3 regions of the Pseudomonas allokribbensis genome follow, and region 1 is predicted to be linked to each of the others. Evidence: riboswitches for the same ligand, from Rfam matches in the RefSeq annotation. Region 1 holds a riboswitch; each other region holds the start of a gene.
The links. Region 1 has a riboswitch for cobalamin ahead of IF199_RS16720 (CbtB domain-containing protein). Riboswitches for the same ligand answer to the same signal wherever they lie in the genome.
Positions count from the first base shown of each region.

Region 2: another riboswitch for cobalamin. It lies ahead of cobO (cob(I)yrinic acid a,c-diamide adenosyltransferase); the one in region 1 lies ahead of IF199_RS16720 (CbtB domain-containing protein).
Region 3: another riboswitch for cobalamin. It lies ahead of IF199_RS13380 (TonB-dependent receptor plug domain-containing protein); the one in region 1 lies ahead of IF199_RS16720 (CbtB domain-containing protein).

Region 1 is NZ_CP062252.1:3,681,318-3,687,925, forward strand. Features, by position in the region: gene cobN (cobaltochelatase subunit CobN) at 1-309, opposite strand, end outside; gene cobW (cobalamin biosynthesis protein CobW) at 313-1,386, opposite strand; cobalamin riboswitch at 1,486-1,696, opposite strand; cobalamin riboswitch at 2,429-2,649, shown strand; gene IF199_RS16720 (CbtB domain-containing protein) at 2,772-2,969, shown strand; gene IF199_RS16725 (CbtA family protein) at 2,981-3,682, shown strand; gene IF199_RS16730 (cobalamin biosynthesis protein) at 3,679-4,092, shown strand; gene cobM (precorrin-4 C(11)-methyltransferase) at 4,184-4,930, shown strand; gene nfuA (Fe-S biogenesis protein NfuA) at 4,980-5,564, opposite strand; partial or broken gene IF199_RS30510 (acyltransferase family protein) at 5,623-5,851, opposite strand; gene IF199_RS16745 (fatty acid cis/trans isomerase) at 5,933-6,608, opposite strand, start outside.
Region 2 is NZ_CP062252.1:1,853,142-1,859,749, forward strand. Features, by position in the region: gene IF199_RS08530 (C40 family peptidase) at 1-519, shown strand, start outside; gene IF199_RS08535 (PQQ-dependent sugar dehydrogenase) at 589-1,902, opposite strand; gene IF199_RS08540 (hypothetical protein) at 1,969-2,553, opposite strand; cobalamin riboswitch at 2,720-2,945, shown strand; gene cobO (cob(I)yrinic acid a,c-diamide adenosyltransferase) at 3,027-3,638, shown strand; gene IF199_RS08550 (cobyrinic acid a,c-diamide synthase CobB) at 3,635-4,930, shown strand; gene bluB (5,6-dimethylbenzimidazole synthase) at 4,927-5,577, shown strand; gene cbiB (adenosylcobinamide-phosphate synthase CbiB) at 5,574-6,482, shown strand; gene cobD (threonine-phosphate decarboxylase CobD) at 6,475-6,608, shown strand, end outside.
Region 3 is NZ_CP062252.1:2,931,870-2,938,477, forward strand. Features, by position in the region: gene IF199_RS13370 (ABC transporter substrate-binding protein) at 1-305, opposite strand, end outside; gene IF199_RS13375 ((2Fe-2S) ferredoxin domain-containing protein) at 302-661, opposite strand; gene IF199_RS13380 (TonB-dependent receptor plug domain-containing protein) at 661-2,598, opposite strand; cobalamin riboswitch at 2,691-2,896, opposite strand; gene IF199_RS13385 (LysR family transcriptional regulator) at 2,931-3,839, opposite strand; gene IF199_RS13390 (DoxX family protein) at 4,011-4,451, shown strand; gene IF199_RS13395 (pirin family protein) at 4,539-5,438, shown strand; gene IF199_RS13400 (sulfite exporter TauE/SafE family protein) at 5,463-6,221, opposite strand; gene mug (G/U mismatch-specific DNA glycosylase) at 6,375-6,608, shown strand, end outside.

The sequences.
Region 1 (6,608 bases):
CAACTCGACCAGCCGCTCGACGCCATAACGCCAATAAGCGATGCCGCCATGCAGCGAAATCAGAATGACCTTGGCATGACGCAGCACTTCATCGACGTACAGGTCGACCGACGCATGGTTCTGCACCTGCATCGGGTTGGCCAGCCGCACGCTCGGGTAATCTTCGGGCAGCTGCTGCGCGGCTTCGGCGAGCAGCGCAAGGCTGGAGTCGCCGCTGCACAGGATCACCAGCTCGGCGGGGGTTTGTCCTAGGTCGGCAATGTTGTCATCCGACACGAAACCGCCGGGCTGGGTCCTGAGCAGGTGCATGGCTTAAACGCTGAGCGCGGCGCGCAATTGCGCTTCGAGCTTGGCCGCGTCCAGTTCCTGGCCGATCAACACCAGACGCGTCACACGTGCCTCATCGGCGCCCCACTGACGGTCGAAGTGCTTGTCGAAACGCGTACCCACGCCCTGGATCAGCAGACGCATCGGCTTGTTCGGGATCGCCGCGAAGCCTTTGACCCGCAGGATGCCATGCTGAACCACCAGTTGCGTCAGCGCATCGAGCAACAAGCTTTCGTCGGCTTGCGGCAGTTCGATGGAGATCGAATCGAAAGCATCGTGATCGTGGTCGTCATGATCATCATCGCCTTCACCGTGGTGGTGATCGTGATGGCTGTGGCGGCTGTCGATGTGCTCTTCGGAACCGGCACCGAGACCGATCAGCACGTCCAGCGGCAGGCGACCGTTGCTGGCTTCGATGATTTTCACCGCTGGCGGCAGCTCTTCGGCGACTTCCAGGCGTACGCGAGCGAGGTCTTCAGGGCTGGTCTGGTCGGCCTTGTTGAGGATTACCAGGTCGGCGCTGGCCAGTTGGTCGGCGAACAGTTCGTGCAGCGGCGATTCGTGGTCCAGGTTCGGGTCGAGTTTGCGCTGGGCGTCAACCTGATCCGGGAACGCGGCGAAGGTGCCGGCGGCCACGGCCGGGCTGTCGACCACGGTGATCACCGCGTCAACGGTGCAGGCACTACGGATTTCCGGCCACTGGAAGGCTTGCACCAGCGGTTTTGGCAGAGCCAGGCCCGAAGTTTCGATCAGGATGTGGTCGAGGTCGCCGCGACGGGCCACCAGTTCGCGCATCACCGGGAAGAACTCTTCCTGAACCGTGCAGCACAGGCAGCCGTTGGCCAGTTCGTAGACGCGGCCGGTGGCTTCTTCTTCGGTGCAGCCGATGGTGCACTGCTTGAGGATTTCACCGTCGATGCCCAGCTCGCCAAACTCGTTGACGATCACCGCGATACGACGGCCCTGAGCGTTGTCGAGCATGTGCCGCAGCAAGGTGGTTTTACCCGAGCCGAGGAAACCGGTGACGATGGTGACGGGGAGTTTGGCCAGTGTTTTCATCGGATGCCCTTTGGCAAGGTGGCGGGCATACGGGACGAGACCGGCAACGCAAGTGCGTGCCTGGAGAGTTCGCCACCGGATCACCCCGCCCGGTTGAAAGTGAGAATCTGTGACGAGGCAGGTCTCCTGGCTGACGGTGTTCAGGCCTTGGGCCCGGTATTCGCTGCGCCTTCCCGCTGGCTCTGGATTGAGTTGGCAGTGGCGTGGCAGCGAACAGCACCGTTCACAGTTGCGGGGGCAGCCGCGGCTTGGACCGCGTTCCCTTCTTAGCTTCGGCGTGGGCCGAAGAACCTCGAAAGCGCAAGGCTACGCATCGTGTGTTGACCGGTCAATGTTTGGATTGGGGGCATATCCGTTGCTGCGGTTATGGCCACTTAGGGTTCCGCCCTTACGGCGGGTCACTTTTGACAAACGCCTCAAAAGTAACCAAAAAGTCTGCGCCCTGACGTACGGCCCTCGCTGTCGCTCGGGTTCCTTCGCTCCGGGATCGATCCGGGCGCATCGCCTACGGTTTGCTTCGCTGCACCTCCTCTCGATGTGTTTGGCTTCGCCAAACGGTCGCTGCGCTCCCACCCCCGGATCAATCCCTCCACTCAGCCTACCGACGGACCTTGCGATCAAAAGCGGTACTTGAGCTAACGCTCATCGTGGTGAGGGGCTTTTGATCTGGCTTTTGCTCTGGCTCTGGCTTTTGATTTTTTGCCCCTTCGGCAGGCCGAGCGGAGGTGTTCATCAGGGGGTAGGCGCGCAGCGCCGTGCGGCGAAGCCGCATACATCGAGAGGAGGTGCAGCGAAGCAAACCGGAGGCGATGCCCCCTGATGGACACCGTAGCGAGGGAACACTGAGCCTAAGCGAAGTGCCGTACGCCGGGGCCAAGACCTTTTGGTTACTTTTGGCTGGGCCGGCATTCCGGGCGTTTGTCAAAAGTGACTCGCTGTAAGAGCGAAACCGCCAGCGGCAGCACCCGAAGCAACGGATATGCCCCCCCTATCCAAACCCACCCCACCCATTCAATTGACTAAAAACCCCAGCCCATGGTCTCCTACACAACTTGTTACGGGTGCCCTGCAAAGGGTGAAACGGGAAACCGGTGAATCATGTGCTTTACTCTAAAGCCATGTCAGTCCGGTGCTGCCCCCGCAACGGTAAGCGAGCGAAGCGTCAGATCCACTGTGCCCCCAGGCATGGGAAGGTGACGCTTGCAGGTCGGCAGACAGCCACCCCTCGTGAGCCCGGAGACCGGCCCGCAACACACAGTACGCATCTTGCGTCACTGAACATAACAAACCCGCGGTGGGCGGGCGCTGTTCGAACCTCTGCGTGCCCGACTCGCAGGGGTTTTCATGCGCACCGTTCACCCGCTGACACTCCAGAGGGAAGCGCCATGTCGATCATCAGCAGCACCGGCAGCAACACGGACAAAATCTCCAGCACCACCACCCTGAGCCAACGCCTGACCGCTGCGATCTTCGCGTCGATCCTGGGTGCCAGCCTGGTCTATTTCGCCGGTTTCTCGCACATCGAAGCGGTTCACAACGCCGCTCACGATACCCGCCACAGCGCCGCGTTCCCGTGCCACTGAGACCCGACGACATGATCAAGCGTATTGCGCAGACCGCAGGTTTCACCGGCCTTCTGGCCGCCCTGCTCCTGACGTTGCTGCAAAGCTTCTGGGTGTCGCCGCTGATTCTTCAGGCAGAGACCTTCGAGAAAGCCGAGCCGGTTGCCGCCGTTCACGAACACGCCGCCGGCACCGCCGCCCATACCCACGATGCCGAAGCCTGGGAGCCGGAAGACGGCTGGCAGCGCGTTGTGTCCACTACCGGTGGCAATCTGGTCGTGGCCGTGGGTTTCGCCCTGATGCTGGCCGGTCTGTACACCCTGCGTGCGCCGACCAAGACATCGCAAGGCCTGCTCTGGGGTCTGGCCGGTTATGCGACTTTCGTACTCGCACCGACACTGGGCCTGCCGCCTGAGCTGCCGGGCACCGCCGCTGCAGACCTGGCGTCGCGCCAGATGTGGTGGATCGGCACCGCCGCGTCGACCGCTGTCGGCCTGGCGTTGATCGCGTTCGGTGGCAACTGGTTGCTCAAGATCCTCGGCGTGGCGATTCTCGCTGTGCCACACGTGATCGGCGCCCCGCAACCGGAAGTGCACTCGATGCTCGCGCCGGAAGCACTGGAAGCTCAATTTAAAATCGCTTCGCAGTTGACCAACGTGGCGTTCTGGCTGGCTCTGGGCCTGATCAGCGCCTGGTTGTTCCGCCGCAAAAGCGATGGTCAATACCACGCATGACCGATGACAGCGCAGTGCCGACCTTTGTGGTCGGCCTGGGCTGCCAGCGCGGCTGCCCGGCCAGTACGCTGCGCGCCTTGCTCGACCAGGCCCTGCAGGCGCATCGCATCGAACTCGAAGCGGTCAAGGCCCTGGCCAGTATCGACCTGAAACGCGACGAACCCGGCCTGCAGGAACTGGCGGCACAACTGGCGCTGCCGCTGCTGTATTTCAGCAGCGAAGAACTGGCCAGTTATCAGCAACGCCTGAGTCACCATTCGCAGATCGCTTTCGAACGCACCGGTTGCTACGGCGTGGCGGAAAGCGCCGCACTGGCGCTTGCCGAACAACTGATCCAGGCCCCGGCAAAACTGCTGATTTCCAGACAAAAATACGCCCAGGCAACCCTGGCATTGGCCGGCGCGGCGTAAATTCCCGATAATCCCCGCTTTCGATCATGAGCATTCTTCATCTGAACTGCTCTTGAAGCCTCGACCTGCCCTACTTTCACAGGATCCAACGATGACCGTTTACTTCATCGGCGCCGGCCCCGGCGACCCGGAATTGATCACTGTCAAAGGTCAGCGACTGATTCGCAGCTGCCCGGTGATCATCTATGCAGGTTCGCTGGTGCCGGCGGCGGTGCTGGACGGTCATTCGGCTGAAACCGTGGTCAACAGCGCCGAACTGCATCTGGAACAGATCATCGATCTGATCAAGACCGCCAACGCCAAGGGCCTGGACGTGGCGCGGGTGCATTCGGGCGATCCGAGCCTGTATGGCGCCATCGGCGAGCAGATCCGTTATCTGCGCGAGCTGGACATCCCGTTCGAGATTGTCCCCGGCGTAACCGCCACTGCTGCCTGCGCGGCGTTGTTGGGCGCCGAACTCACTTTGCCGGACATCTCGCAAAGCGTGATCCTGACCCGTTACGCGGACAAGACCGCGATGCCCGCCGGGGAAGAACTGGGTAACCTCGCGCAGCACGGGGCGACCATGGCGATTCATTTGGGGGTCAATCATCTGGAGAAAATCCTCGCCGAACTGCTGCCGCACTATGGTGCAGACTGCCCGATCGCGGTGATCCACCGGGCGACGTGGCCGGATCAGGACTGGGTGATCGGGACGCTGGAGGATATTGCCGCGAAAGTAGCCGCCAAGGGGTTTCGGCGTACGGCACTGATTCTGGTCGGGCGGGTGTTGGGCAGCGATCATTTCAGCGAATCGTCGCTGTATCGCGCGGGGCATGCGCATTTGTATCGACCATAAAAAAACGGCGCTCACGGGGCGCCGTTTTTTTTATGCCGCAGCGAACGCCTTAGTAGTAGGCGTTTTCTTTCTGCGTGTGGTCGGTCACGTCGCGAACGCCCTTGAGCTCCGGAATGCGCTCGAGCAAGGTGCGCTCGATGCCTTCCTTCAGGGTTACGTCCGCCTGGCCGCAGCCCTGGCAACCGCCGCCGAACTGCAGCACGGCAATGCCGTCTTCAACCACATCGATCAGGCTGACCTGACCGCCGTGGCTGGCCAGCCCCGGGTTGATTTCGGTTTGCAGGTAATAGTTGATGCGCTCGTTGACCGGGCTGTCGGCGTTGACCATCGGTACTTTGGCGTTCGGTGCCTTGATGGTCAGCTGGCCGCCCATGCGGTCGGTGGCGTAGTCGACGACAGCATCGTCGAGGAACGCTTCGCTGAACGAGTCGATGTAGGCGGTGAAGCTTTTCAGCCCCAGCGCTGTGTCTTCAGGTTTCTCTTCGCCCGGCTTGCAATAGGCAATGCAGGTTTCGGCGTACTGGGTGCCAGGCTGGGTGATGAAGACGCGGATGCCGATACCCGGGGTGTTCTGCTTGGAAAGCAGATCGGCCAGGTAATCATGGGCGGCGTCGGTAATGGTAATAGCGGTCATGGAAACTCCTCGCAGGCTTGAGGCGGAGTTTACGCCAATCGGCGCGCGGCACAAAGTCCTAGTATTTACGTAGGAATAGTTCGCAAATCGGCCAAGCGCCAGGTTCGCCGTCAATCCGGGCTTTAAGCCTCGGATAGCTGCGTTTCTCTACCCATTCGCAGCTCAGCCATGAAGCGTCTCCGATGGCCAGCGCACAGACAAATAACATCAAATACGGGTTGATCCCATAGCGTCGGGCCAGATAACCGCCTGCCCGACAGCACCAGCACGTACATCAGATACACCGACTCGAAGAAAATCTGCAACATCGATGGCGCTCCCGATCCCGTGCTACACAGGATTGGGACAGCTGCCATCGATCAAACCGATCAAAGATTCTCGTACCGGTTCATATCCAGCACGCCCTCTTCCACCGGGTCGGTTTCATGGATGTACTGGCTCAGATCGTGGAAGTAGAACCAGAACTGTGGATGGCTGCGGCGAATACCCCAACGTTCGACGATCTTCTCGAACTGCGGCGCATCCTTCGCGCTTTCCATGGCATCGACAAACGCCGGCACCTGATCCGCCGGGATGTTGAACATGAAGTTCGGGTAGCTGCTGAGCACGCCCGGATAAATGGTCAGGGTGTCGAGGCCCGGCTGATAGCGCAGTGACTCACCCAGCAGGAACGCCACGTTGCTGTGGGCGCGGTTGCGCAGCAGGCTGTAGACCTCGCGTTTGCCGCTGGCAGTTTCGATGCGCAGCATGGTCGCTTCCGGCAACTGATCGATCACTTTCAGCCCCGCCGCAGGACGCGCCGTCAGACGGCTCAGCGCCTGTTCGGCGTTTTGCAGCGCCGGGTCGATGTTCGGCCGCGAGCAGTAGGCATCCACGCAGCGATTGATCGGATCGGGCCGTGCGTTGAGGTCGCCGTAACGGGCGAGCAACTGCATGGCGAAGTCATGTTTCGGGTCTTTTCCGTCGAGTTTCAGTGCCGTTGGCTTGTCGTCGTCGATGGACTCGTAGTCCAGCCACATCTTGAACTGGCCGCTGCTCTGATAC
Region 2 (6,608 bases), 1.8 Mb from region 1:
CTCGCCCTGATGTTCTTCGCAGCGCTGCTCAGCGCTTGCGCCAGTCGCACTCCGCCGCCAGCCCCTGTGGTTCGCGCGCCGATTGTGTTCGGATCCTCCCAGGCTTTTTCTCCCGCTGCCGAAGACGTGCTGTTCCGTGCGCTCGGGCTGGTGGGCACGCCTTATCGCTGGGGCGGCAACACGCCGGACTCGGGCTTCGATTGCAGTGGCCTGATCGGTTTTGTCTACCGCGATGCGGCCGGTATCAGCCTGCCGCGTTCGACGCGCGAGTTGATCGTCATGCAGGCGCCGAATGTCGGCAAGGAGGGTTTGCAGACCGGCGACCTGATCTTCTTCGCCACCAATGGCGGCTCTCAGGTCAGCCATGCGGGGATTTACGTCGGGGAAGGGCGCTTCGTTCACGCACCGGCCACCGGCGGCACGGTGAAGCTGGACAGCCTGTCGAAAGCGTATTGGCAGAAGGCCTACCTGAGTGCCAAGCGTGTTCTGCAGCCGGAGCATCTGGCGCATAACCCGTAGTCATCCGAAGCAATAAAAAACCTGTGGGAGCACATTGGCTCCTACAGGTTTTTTTGTTTCAGGGCCGGGCTATTTAGCCGCCGAAACTCGCCACACCTTGTTCCCCACATCATCCGCCACCAGCAATCCACCTTGCTGGTCGATCACCACGCCGACCGGGCGCCCCAAAGCGTTCTCGTCCTTGTCGAGGAAGCCGGTCAGCACGTCCACTGGCGTTCCGCTCGGTTTGCCTGCGGCAAACGGGACGAAGATCACCTTGTAGCCACTGTGCGGCTTGCGATTCCACGAGCCATGCTGGCCGATGAACGCGCCCTCCTTGAATTGTGCTGGCAACGCGTTGCCCTCGGCGAACGTCAGCCCCAGTGAGGCGGTATGCGGGCCTACGGCGTAGTCGGGAGCGATGGCCTTGGCCACCATCTCTGGCTGTTGTGGTTCGACGCGGACATCGACATGCTGGCCGTAATAGCTGAATGGCCAGCCATAAAACCCGCCGTCCTTGACCGAGGTGATGTAGTCCGGCACCAGGTCGCTGCCGATCTCGTCCCGTTCGTTCACCGCTGTCCACAGCGCGCCGCTTTTGGGTTCCCAGGCCAGACCGTTGGGATTGCGAATGCCCGAGGCGAAAATCCGATGGTTGCCGGTCGCGCGGTCCACTTCCCAGATTGCCGCCCGACCTTCTTCCTGATCCAGGCCATTCTCGCCGACGTTACTGTTCGAGCCGACGGTGACGTACAGCTTGCTGCCGTCCTTGCTGGCAATGACGTTCTTGGTCCAGTGGTGGTTGAGCGGGCCACCCGGCAGATCCACGACCTTGATCGGCTGGCTCTTGATCTCGGTTGTGCCGGGTTCGTAGTGAAAGCGCAGCAAACGGTCGGTGTCGGCAACATACAGATCGTTGCCGACCAGCGTCATGCCGAACGGTGAGTTGAGGTTTTGCAGAAACACCGTGCGCGTTTCCGCCACGCCATCGTGATCGGCGTCACGCAGCAGGGTAATGCGATTCGGGCTGGGAACCCCGGCGCCCGCACGGCCCATGACTTTTTTCATCACCCAGCCGCGTATGCCTTTGCCATCGTCCGGTTTCGGCGGGGCATTGGTTTCCGCCACCAACACATCGCCATTGGGCAGCACGTAGAGCCAGCGCGGGTGATCGAGGTTTTCGGCAAACGCCGCCACCTGAGTGCCTGCCGCTGGTGTCGGTTTCGTGCCGGCCGGCCAGCCGATCGCCGGGGCGATGTTCACCGTCGGGATCAGGGTCTTGTTCGGTTCGGGCAGTTTGGGGGACGGGCCGGTGCCGTCCGAGACTTGCAGGCTGGAGGATTCACCACAGGCGGTGAGCCCTCCGGCGAGTGCGATGACGAAAACGAGCTGGGGCTTGCGCATTACTGATCTTCCCTATGAATGCATTCCTAATCATAGAGAAGTGCGCAAGCCCGATGGTTCCACCCCTCAGCCGCGAGCTTCCTTGAACAGCACGGCAATGCCGGGGTGGTAGTTGCCGGCCTCGCTGCGCAATTTGCGATAGGCGTAGGGGAAATACCAGGCGACGGCGCAGGTGTGTTCCTTTTGCAGGTCGTCGACCATGTCCTGCAGTTCTTCGGGGCTGGCGCTGTGTTGGGCTTTCTGTGGGGCGACGAACAGGCAGCCGAGCTTGAGATCGCTGGCGTAGCTGATGCGCTTGGCGTCGCTGGTGATATCGGCCAGGGCCTGGGTCAGATTCAGGCTGTTGACGCGCGGCCAGCGTTGCGTCGCCTGGATGTAGGCGCGATCTTCGGCGCCGGCCAGGAACAGGTCGGCGCGGGCATTGCGCTCGCCTTCCTCGTTCTGCTTGCGGGTGGCGGTGTCGCGCAGGGTGACCAGTTCGGCCATCCACGCGGCGGCGGACAACAGGCCGAGGTTGGCTTTTTCGTCGTGCCAGTACGGCGTGTCGTTGTCGCCGCGCACGGCGTTGTAGCGGTCGATACAGTCAAACCAGCGTTCCAGCACCGGGCGCAGGAATTCCAGCCGCGGATTGCTGATGATCATGCCTTGCATGGTGCTCTCCCTTGTTATTGTGATGTGCTCTCTGCATTCAAAAAGCATGGCTCTTTGATATCACTGCTGACAGTGTGGCACAAGATTGGCGTCAGATAATTGATCGACGGCAGTTATTCGCTTTCAGGGGGCCTCTTCATTTGACGCTCCACCCCCAACCCTCTAACCTTCGCGGCTTGTTTCAGGTGCTCTGTGACCGCTGTCGACAGAGTGAAACAGGGAAGTCGGTGAGGATGGTCTTCAAGCGAAGAACCATCACGATCCCGGCGCTGCCCCCGCAACGGTAAATGAGTAAAAGCTGCGTCCGATGCCACTGCTGCAAAGCGGGAAGGCGCGCAGCCAGGCCAAGGCCGCTCATGAGCCCGGAGACCGGCCTGATCCATCCAGCGGCATCACGGTGGGCGATGCCAGGCTTGTTGCCGTCTATTCTTGTGCCTGCCCGCCGTTATCCAGCCTCAACGGAGAGCTCCCCCATGACTGATTCCCCCGAACGCGACGAGCGCCATCTGGCGCGCATGCAGCGCAAAAAAGCCGTGATCGACGAGCGCATCGCCAATTCGCCAGACGAATGCGGCCTGGTGCTGGTGCTGACCGGCAATGGCAAAGGCAAAAGCAGCTCGGCGTTCGGCATGCTCGCCCGCGCCATGGGCCACGGCATGCAGTGCGGCGTGGTGCAGTTCATCAAGGGCCGCAACAGCACCGGGGAGGAGCTGTTCTTCCGCCGCTTCCCCGAGCAGGTACGTTTTCATGTGATGGGCGAAGGTTTCACCTGGGAAACCCAGGATCGCCAGCGCGACATCGCCGCTGCCGAAGCTGCATGGGAAGTGTCCCGCGAACTGCTGCGTGATCCGTCGATCGGTCTGGTGGTGCTCGATGAGCTGAACATCGCTCTCAAGCACGGTTACCTCGATCTGGATCAGGTGCTCAGCGATCTGCAGGCCCGTCCGCCGATGCAGCATGTGATCGTCACCGGCCGCGCTGCCAAGCCGGAAATGATCGAGATGGGCGACACCGTCACCGAAATGGGCATGATCAAACACGCCTTCCAGGCCGGTATCAAAGCGCAGAAAGGCGTCGAACTTTGAATCAACCACGTCACTGCCCGGCGGTATTGATCGCCGCGCCGGCCTCCGGCCAGGGCAAGACCACTGTCACCGCCGCGCTGGCCCGTCTGCACCGCAATCAGGGGCGCAAGGTTCGCGTATTCAAATGCGGCCCGGATTTTCTCGACCCGATGATCCTCGAGCGCGCCAGCGGTGCGCCGGTCTATCAACTGGACATGTGGATGGTCGGCGAGCAGGAAAGTCGACGTCTGTTGTGGGAAGCCGCCGCTGAAGCCGATCTGATCCTGATCGAAGGCGTGATGGGCTTGTTCGACGGCACACCGTCGAGCGCCGACCTGGCGCGGCATTTCGGCGTGCCGGTACTCGGCGTGATCGATGGCACGGCCATGGCCCAGACCTTCGGCGCCTTGGCGCTGGGTCTGGCGCGCTACCAGCCGGACCTGCCGTTCGCCGGCGTGCTGGCCAACCGCGTCGGCACCGTGCGCCATGCGCAGTTGCTCGAAGGCAGCCTCACTGAAGGTCTGCGCTGGTACGGCGCGTTGTCCCGGGAAACCGGGATAGAACTGCCAAGTCGCCATCTCGGTCTGGTGCAGGCCAGCGAACTCAATGACCTCGATGTGCGCCTCGACGCCGCCGCCGAAGCGCTGGCCAGCACTTGCGAGGTAGCGCTGCCACCGGCCGTCGAATTCGCCGCGCCTGAAATCGTCAAGACCGAAAGACTGCTCGAAGGCGTGCGGATTGCCGTCGCCCGTGACGAGGCGTTTGCCTTCACCTATGGCGCCAGTCTCGATCTGTTGCGGGCGATGGGCGCGGAGCTGAGTTTCTTCTCGCCGATCCGCGATACGCAATTGCCCGAGGCCGACAGCTTGTACCTGCCCGGCGGTTATCCGGAATTGCATCACGTTGCCTTGTCGCAGAACGCCTCCATGCTCGACGCGATCCGCGCGCATCACGCCGCCGGCAAACCGCTGCTAGCCGAGTGCGGCGGCATGCTGTATTTGCTCGATTCGTTGACCGATGTCGAAGGCACCCGCGCCGGACTGGTCGGTTTGCTCAATGGCGATGCGGTGATGCAAAAACGTCTGGCGGCGCTGGCTCTGCAATCGGTCGAACTGCCGGAAGGCTTGCTGCGCGGTCACACCTATCACCATTCCCTGACCACCACCGAACTGACACCCATTGCCCGTGGCCACAGCCCCAATGGCGGGCGCGGTGCCGAAGCGGTGTATCGGGAAGGGCGGATGACCGCCTCGTACGTGCACTTTTACTTCCCGTCGAATCCGTCGGCGATTGCCGCACTGTTGGTGCCATGACCGACAACGCATTCACTGAAGCCGAGCGCGAAGCGGTCTATCGCGCCATCGCCGAACGCCGCGACATGCGCCACTTCAGCGGCGGCACGGTCGAGCCTGAATTGCTGCGCCGATTGCTTGAAGCCGCACATCAGGCACCGAGCGTCGGTCTGATGCAGCCATGGCGCTTCATCCGTATCAGCGACCGCGCGCTGCGTGGCCAGATCCAGAACCTTGTTGAAGAAGAACGCGTACGCACCGCCGAGGCCCTCGGCGAGCGCAGTGACGAGTTCATGAAGCTCAAGGTCGAAGGCATCAACGACTGTGCGGAAGTGCTGGTCGCAGCCTTGATGGACGATCGCGAGCGACACATTTTTGGCCGCCGCACGCTGCCGGAAATGGACATGGCCTCATTGTCCTGCGCGATCCAGAACCTGTGGCTGGCGGCGCGCGCCGAAGGCCTGGGCATGGGCTGGGTGTCGCTGTTCGAACCGCAGGCGCTGGCCGATCTGCTGAAACTGCCGGCCGGGGCCAAGCCGCTGGCGGTTCTGTGTCTGGGACCGGTCAAGGAATTCTATCCGGCGCCGATGCTGGTACTCGAAGGGTGGGCGCAGGCGCGTCCGCTCAATGAGCTGCTGTATGAAAATTTCTGGGGAGTGAGTCAATGAGTATGGCGTTGTTGAGTGTCGCCGCGGTCGCGCTGGATGCGCTGCTGGGTGAACCGAAACGCTGGCATCCGCTGGTGGCGTTCGGCAATTTCGCCGGGCGCATCGAGCAACGTTTCAATAGCGGTGGTCGCGGCTGGCGCAGCCATGGCGTCACCGCGTGGGTGATCGCGGTGCTGCCGCTGACCCTGCTGGCCACGGCATTGTCCTGGGCGCCGTATGTGGGCTGGGTGGTCGAGATTCTCGCGCTGTATTGCGCCCTCGGCATGCGCAGTCTCGGCGAGCACGTCGAGCCGGTGGCCAAGGCCCTGCGCAGCGATGATCTGGAAGAAGCGCGCAAACGCGTGGGTTATCTGGTCAGCCGTCAGACCAGTGAACTGGACAGCACCGCTGTCGCCCGCGCCGCCACTGAATCGGTACTGGAGAACGGCAGCGATGCCGTGTTCGCCGCACTGTTCTGGTTTGTCGTGGCCGGTGCGCCGGGCGTGGTGCTCTATCGTCTGAGCAATACGCTCGACGCGATGTGGGGCTATCGCAACGAACGCTTCGAGCGTTTCGGCTGGGCGGCGGCGAAGATCGACGACGTCCTCAACTACATTCCTGCGCGGCTGGTGGCGTTGACCTACGCGCTGCTGGGCAAGACCCGACTGGCGCTGAAATGCTGGCGCACCCAGGCGCCGAAATGGGACAGCCCGAACGCAGGCCCGGTGATGGCTGCCGGTGCGGGTGCGCTGGGCGTCGAGTTGGGCGGGCCGGCGATCTATCACGGCGAGCTGCACGAGCGTCCGCAACTGGGCGAAGGCACGCCAGCCGACGCCGATTCCATCGATCGCGGCTGGCAATTGGTCCAGCGCGGGGTATGGTTATGGCTGCTGATTCTCTGCGTGGGGGCTGAATTCTATGCTTGAGCACGGTGGCCGGCTGCGCAGGGCGGCGCTCGAATACGGCATCGCTGAAGAAGACTGGCTCGACTTGTCCACTGGCCTCGCGCCATGGCCGTTTCCGGTTCCGGACATTCCGCTGCGGGCGTGGGC
Region 3 (6,608 bases), 750 kb from region 1:
CCGCCGACCACCAGATCCGGTTTCTGCGCGTACAGCACTTCGCTCGATGGATAGCGGGGCGAAATCACCGGCACGCCGAAGTACTCGGATTGCGGCGCACCGGTGTCATCCAGATAGGCGACGCCGGCCAGCGCCGGGCCGGCGCCCAACGCCAACACGAGATCGGCCACATGCTGATTGAGCGCGATAATCCGCGACGGCGGCGATGCCGGCAGGTGCCAGGTCTCACCACAATTGCGGTAGCTATCAGCCAAAACCAGCGAAGCACAGAGCAGGGCGCCCACCAGCAAACACAGCCTTCTCATGAGCGCTCCTTGATCAACAGATCCTCGACCACTTCACCGCCCACCAGGTGCACTTCGACCAGCCGTTGCGCATCCGCGTGGCTGCGCACGCCATACCAGCAGGCTTCCGGGTACACCGTCATGACCGGCCCCAGGTTGCACGGGAACTGACAGTGCGTGCGGGTCAGCAAAACCCCGCCCGGTGTCTCGATGCGGTCATGCGCCAGCAAGTGTCGACGCAGGGTTTTCCATATCTGCAAGGCGCCGCGCTGGGTGCAGCGCGGGCCGGTGCAGAGGAACACGTGGCGGGCATGGGCGGGAACGTGCGACCAGTCCGGGTGCGTGTCGACGCCGTCGATGGTTTTGATTTCAGCCATCAGAAACGGTACGTGTAGCGGGCTTCGGAGGTGAACGGCCGTCCGAGGTTGTCGACGTTGTTCGAGCGGCTGGTGACGTAATCGCGGTCGAACAGGTTTTCCACCAGCAGGCTCAGTCGGTGCTGGTGCGCGCCGTCCAGGTAGCGATAAGCGTCGGCGTCCACCACGGAGTAATGGCCGTACTCGACCTGTTTCGAGCTGATCACATCGCGGATATAGCGGATCGCACCGCCGGCGCCCCACATCCGGTCAACCGACTCGTAACCGATGCGCGAGCGGGCGAAGAAGCTCGGCACATCGTTCAGCGTCACCCCGGCGCGCGATTCGGTGAGGTTGCGAGTCATGTCCGCTTGCAGGCTCCATTGCTCGTTGAGCGCCAGTTTCGCGTCCGCCTCGAAACCGCGCATCTGGATCCGCCCCTGGCCGTTGACCCATTGGATGTCGTCGAGGGTGATCAGGTCGTCGATCTTGCGTTTGAACAGGGTGACGCTGGCGCTGAATTCGCGATCGAGCAGCAGGCCTTTGTAGTCGAGACCCAGTTCGGCGTTACGGCTTTTCTCCGGTTTCAGGTTGCGGTTGCCCAACTCGTCGCCCGGTTCGTTGACGAACAACTGCTCGGCGTTCGGCAGTTTGTAGGCAGTGCCGTACTGGCCGCGCAGTGCCCAGTGTTCATTGAGGTCATACAGCGAAGTAAGCATGCCGACCGTGGCGCTGTCGCCGCCGCTCATGGCTTCGTGACGAATACCGATGCTCGGATGCCAGTCGGGCAGGGCGTCGATCTGCGGGCGCAGTTGAGTATAGAGCGCGTGGGCTTCAGCCTTGTCATTGTCGATGATCAGCACATCGTCCTGGCCTTTGAACCACTGGTTGTCCGTCCCGAACACCAGCACATGGCCGCCGGGCAATTCGGCTTTGCCTTCGGCCTGCACGCCCCAGTCGGTGAAGCCCCAGTAGTCGTTGTGATTGATGGTTCTGGTGCCGCCATTGGCGGTGTTGTTGATGCGCGTGTAGCGGGTATCCCAGTCGTTGATGTGGCCTTTGACGAAGTAGCTCAGGCGCTCGTTGATGTTCTGTTCGAAGGTCGCCGTGGCGATCTGCTGGACGCGGTCGTTGGTGGTCTTGTGGTTGTCGACCGGGCGGGCGAAGTCGAGGTTGGCGTCGGCGTATTGGTAGAACAATTCCATCCGCGCATCGTCGCCAAAGGACTGAATCGCCTTGCCGCCGAAGGTGGTGACTTCGTAGGCGCGCTTCTTGTTGCTGTCGTTCTTGATGTCGCGATTGCGAAACGGCTGATAGCCATCCGAAACGTTATGACTGACGTAGGCCAGCAAGCCCAGATCGCCGAAACCGTTGGTGAAGATGTTCTCGACCCGCGCATCCTCGGTGGTGCCACCGAAGGTATCCACGCCCATGTTCACTTCGCCGGAGGCTTTGCGGCTTTGCGGGCTGCGGGTGACGATATTGATCACGCCGGACACGGCCTGAGTGCCGAACAGCAGGCTCTGCCCGCCCTTGAGCACTTCGATGCGTTCGATGGCGTTGGCCGGCAGGGTGTCCAGGTACAGGCCGCCGTACAGGCGATTGTTCAGACGCACGCCGTCGAGCAGGATCAGCGTGTCATCGTTGCGCCCGCCCAGCAGGGAATAGGTGCCGTAGTCGAACGGGCCGTTTTTCGGCGCGACGTACAGGCCGGGAATGAACATCTGCATCACGCGGGTGACATCGGCGCTGGGGCCGGCACGTTCGATCTGCTCGCGGGTGACGATCTCGACCTTGCTGCCGAACTGCGCCATGTCGGCCACGGTCGTGGACTCCACGGACGGTGCGGAAACGATTTGCTGAGTGAGTTCGAGCGGCGCGTCGTCCGCCAGCAACAGGGGGCTGAACAGACAGCCAAGCAACAGGGATGGAGCCGGAGTGTTGAAAGGTCGAATCATTGTCTTCTCGAAAGGATCTTCGCAGAAGAGCATGCAGGAGAAGGCATCGCGCACACGCCGACACCGGCCCATGCCCGCCCACCGCAGGAGTTTGCCAAACAGAATTTCAGGCCGGTCTCCGGGCTCGCGCGTATGGACGCTTTCACCTTCCCATGGCCGTCTGGCCACAGTGGTGTGTCGAAAGCATCACGCGCCTACCGTTGCGGGGGCAGCACCGGACTTGTTCGAAAAGAACGTACCGGTTTCCCGTTTCACCCCATGCACGGCGGCATGGGACACCTGAAACAGGGCGGCATCTGAACATTCGGATGACCGCTCGTCAACTTTCCGGGTCAAGCCTCGTGCGTGTTCTGCTGAACGAAGCGCTCGATCAACCACCGCGCCGCCGGGCCCGGTGGCACATCGGTACGGTAGATCGCATCGAAGGTGTATTGCCCGCTGGCGTACTCCGACAAATCCAGCTGTACCAGTCGGCCGCTGTCCAGATCCTCCTGAATCATCGGCTTCGGCATATTCCCCCAGCCGATGCCCTCGCGCAGCAACATGTGTTTGGCACCCAGGTCCGCCAGGCGCCAGGTGCGGTTGCTCAGCACGGCGAACTCCCTGTCTTTGGTCAGGCGTGAGCGATCGGACAGCACCAGTTGCGTATGCTCACGTCCGGCACCGGGAACGTTGGCTTCGCCCGAAGCCAGCGGATGATTTGGCGCTGCCACCGGAATCAGCTCGACGCTGCCGATGCCGATTCTTTCGATGCCGTTGATGCCGTCGTTCATGGGCCCGCTGACGCCGACCACCGCGCCGCGATTGATCACCCGTTCAGTCACGGCGCCGAGTGCTTCCATGTGCAGGTGCAAGGCGACGGTGGGGAATTCTTCCCGAAAGGATTTCAGCGCATCCACCACGCGCTCGGCGGGCAGCATGACGTCGAGCACCACATGCACTTCGGCTTCAAGTCCCTGAAGGAGGCCTTTGACTTTGGCCCTCAAGCCATGCACGCCGTTGGCGATGGTCCGGGCTTCGGCCAGCACGGTGCGGCCGGCGTCGGTCAGTTGCGGTTTGCGGGTGGTTTCACGATCAAACAGGGTGACGCCCAATTGCATCTCAAGGTTGGCGATCGAGTAGCTGATCACCGACGTCGCCCGGTGAAGCTTGCGCGCAGCGGCCGCAAAACTGCCGACTTCGACGACGGTCAGGAATACGCGCAGTTGATCGAGTGTCGGTGTGCCTGGATCGGAGATCATGCCTGTGTCCTTGAGTCGCCATGGGCGCGTTACCGTGGAATATGCAGCTTACCTATTTTATCGAACGTAATGATCTAAATTAGTCGGCTATTCAGATGAGCTGCCGAGGCGCAACATTTCTTCATCCGGACGGTTCAAGTCGAACCGGACCCCATTGAAGGAAATACTCCCATGGCTACTTCTGCAAACATCGCTCAAACACAGGCTTCTGAACAGAACGCTTCCGACACCAAACAAGCTTCGGCTGCCTTGATCGGCCGCGTATTGCTCAGCGTGATTTTCATTCTCTCCGGTTTTTCCAAACTCGCCGCGCCGGCGATGATGATCGGTTACATCGGCTCGGTGGGCCTGCCGCTTCCACAAGTGGCACTGGCAGTGGCGATCATCGTTGAAGTCGGTGGTGGCCTGGCGCTGATCGCCGGATACCGCACCCGCACCGTCGCCGCTGTGCTGGCTGCGTTCAGCGTGTTCACCGCACTGGCCTTCCACAGTGCACTGGCTGACCAGAACCAATTCATCCACTTCTTCAAGAACATCGCCATGGCCGGTGGCCTGTTGCAGGTCGTGGCTTTCGGCGCCGGCCGCTTCAGCCTCGACGCTCGCCGCGGTTGATGCCCGAGCGCGGTGAAGGACAGGTTCCTTCACCGCGTTTCAGCATTTTTTGTTGGCCGTACCCCGCGACAGAACCGAGTAATCATCATGACCGTTCAGCAGCAACTTTCTGGCTATACCCGTGAGACCCATACCCTCCGAGCAATCCGTTATCGCACCAGCGGCAGTGGGCATGGCGCGATCGTGCGACTGATGAGCCCTTCGGATCTGGGGCATCTGATCAAGCCGTTCGTGTTTCTCGATCTGTTTGAAGGCGAGGCTTCGTTCATTCACGGCATGCCGATGCACCCGCACTCGGGGATTGCCACCGTCACGGTGATTACCGAGGGCAACTTGCGATTCGAGGACGCCGAATCGGGCAAGGGCATGATTGATTACGGCGGCGTGGAGTGGATGCGGGCGGGCGGCGGTGTCTGGCACGGCAAGGAAATGTCGGTGGGTACTTCGGAGCGGGTTCAGGGCTTTCAACTGTGGGTGGCGCTGCCTCCAGAGCTGGAAAACGCCAGTGTCGACAGCCAATACCTTGAGTCCGGCGCGATGCCTGAAGTGGGGCCGGCGCGGGTGATTCTCGGCTTGCACCAAGGTGTCCAGAGCCCGGTTAGAGCGCCTGCGGGAATGAATTACTTGTTGGTCACGCTGGGTGCCGGGGAATCCTGGACGTACACCCCACCCGAAGGTCACGAGTCGTTATGGCTGAGTGTCAGCCGTGGATTGCTGGCGGCGCCGGATCTGGTCAGCGCGGGTGAAATGGCGGTCTTCGAACCTGGCAACGGCGCCGTGACGCTAAAGGCCATGCGCGAAGGCACGGTGTTCGTGATCGGCTCGGCGCAACCACATCCCTATGACCTGGCGCTGGGAAACTACTCCGTGCACACCAACCCGCAAGCCTTGCGAGAGGGTGAGGCGAAGATTGCGGAAATCGGTGGGCGGTTGCGTGAGTATCTCAAACAGTCGGACGGGTCGGCTGCCGTGCCGGTGTTCAAGTAAGCCGGGTCTGGCCTGGGAGTTCACTCAGGCCATGTATCCCTCGACACCATCCCACAACAGTTTCAGCGCCGTGACTACCAGCAAGCCATAACAGGCGCGGTACATCTGGCGCTGATCCAGTCTGGCGTGCAGCCGCCAGCCCAGCCAGACCCCGCTGGGTACGGCGAGCAGGCTGACGAACATCAGCGTCAGGACGTTGCCGCTGGGTTTGGCCAGCAGCAGCCAGGGTACGGCTTTAAGCAGATTGCCGACCGTGAAAAACAGGCTGGTCGTTCCGGCATACATCTGTTTGCTCAGGCCCAGCGGCAACAGATAGATTGCCAGCGGCGGCCCGCCGGAGTGCGCGACCATGGTCGTGATGCCCGATGTAAGGCCGGCGGCCAGCGCTTTGGGCGATGAGCGCGGCTTCACGCGGACTTCTCCACCCGCCTTGAACCACAAACCGACAAACAGCAGGGTGACCACCGCCATTACGATGGCGATCGCTCGGTGATCCAGCACCCGAAAAAGCAGATAACCCAGGCCGATGCCGACGACCAGTCCTGGTACCAGCAGGCGCAGATCCGGTTTTGACCAGGTTGAAGGCTTCCAGTAGCGCAGACTGAACAAGTCCATGGCGACAAACAGCGGCGCCAACAGCCCGCCAGCCGTGATCGGGTCCATCACCAACGACAGCAACGGAATCCCGACAATCGCAAAACCACCGCCGAACGCCCCCTTCATGAAGCAGATCAGGAACACGCCGGCGAAGGTGACGAGGAGGGTGGTGAGGGTCAGTTCCAAGGTTTTCGCTCACTTCATGAGGGCGGGAAATGGCCATAATTTCGCTCATGATCTGCGCGGTTAACAGTTACAGTTTTGAGGTTATTCCGTGGGCCAGTTGCCGGGCGGATCGAATGCCGGCCTTCGGCGGGATGTAGCAAATGGGGAAGACACATGGGGCTTGAAGACATCCTGACCGAAGGCCTGTCCGTGGTGTTCTGCGGGATCAATCCCGGCTTGCTGGCGGCGGAGCAGGGGCATCACTTCGCCGGGCGAAGCAATCGCTTCTGGCGCACGCTGCACCTGGCCGGGTTCACGCCCCACGAGGTGAGCCCGGAAAACGATCGCTCGATCCTGCAATTTCACTGCGGGTTGACTGCGGTGGTCGAGCGGGCGACGGCCCGGGCG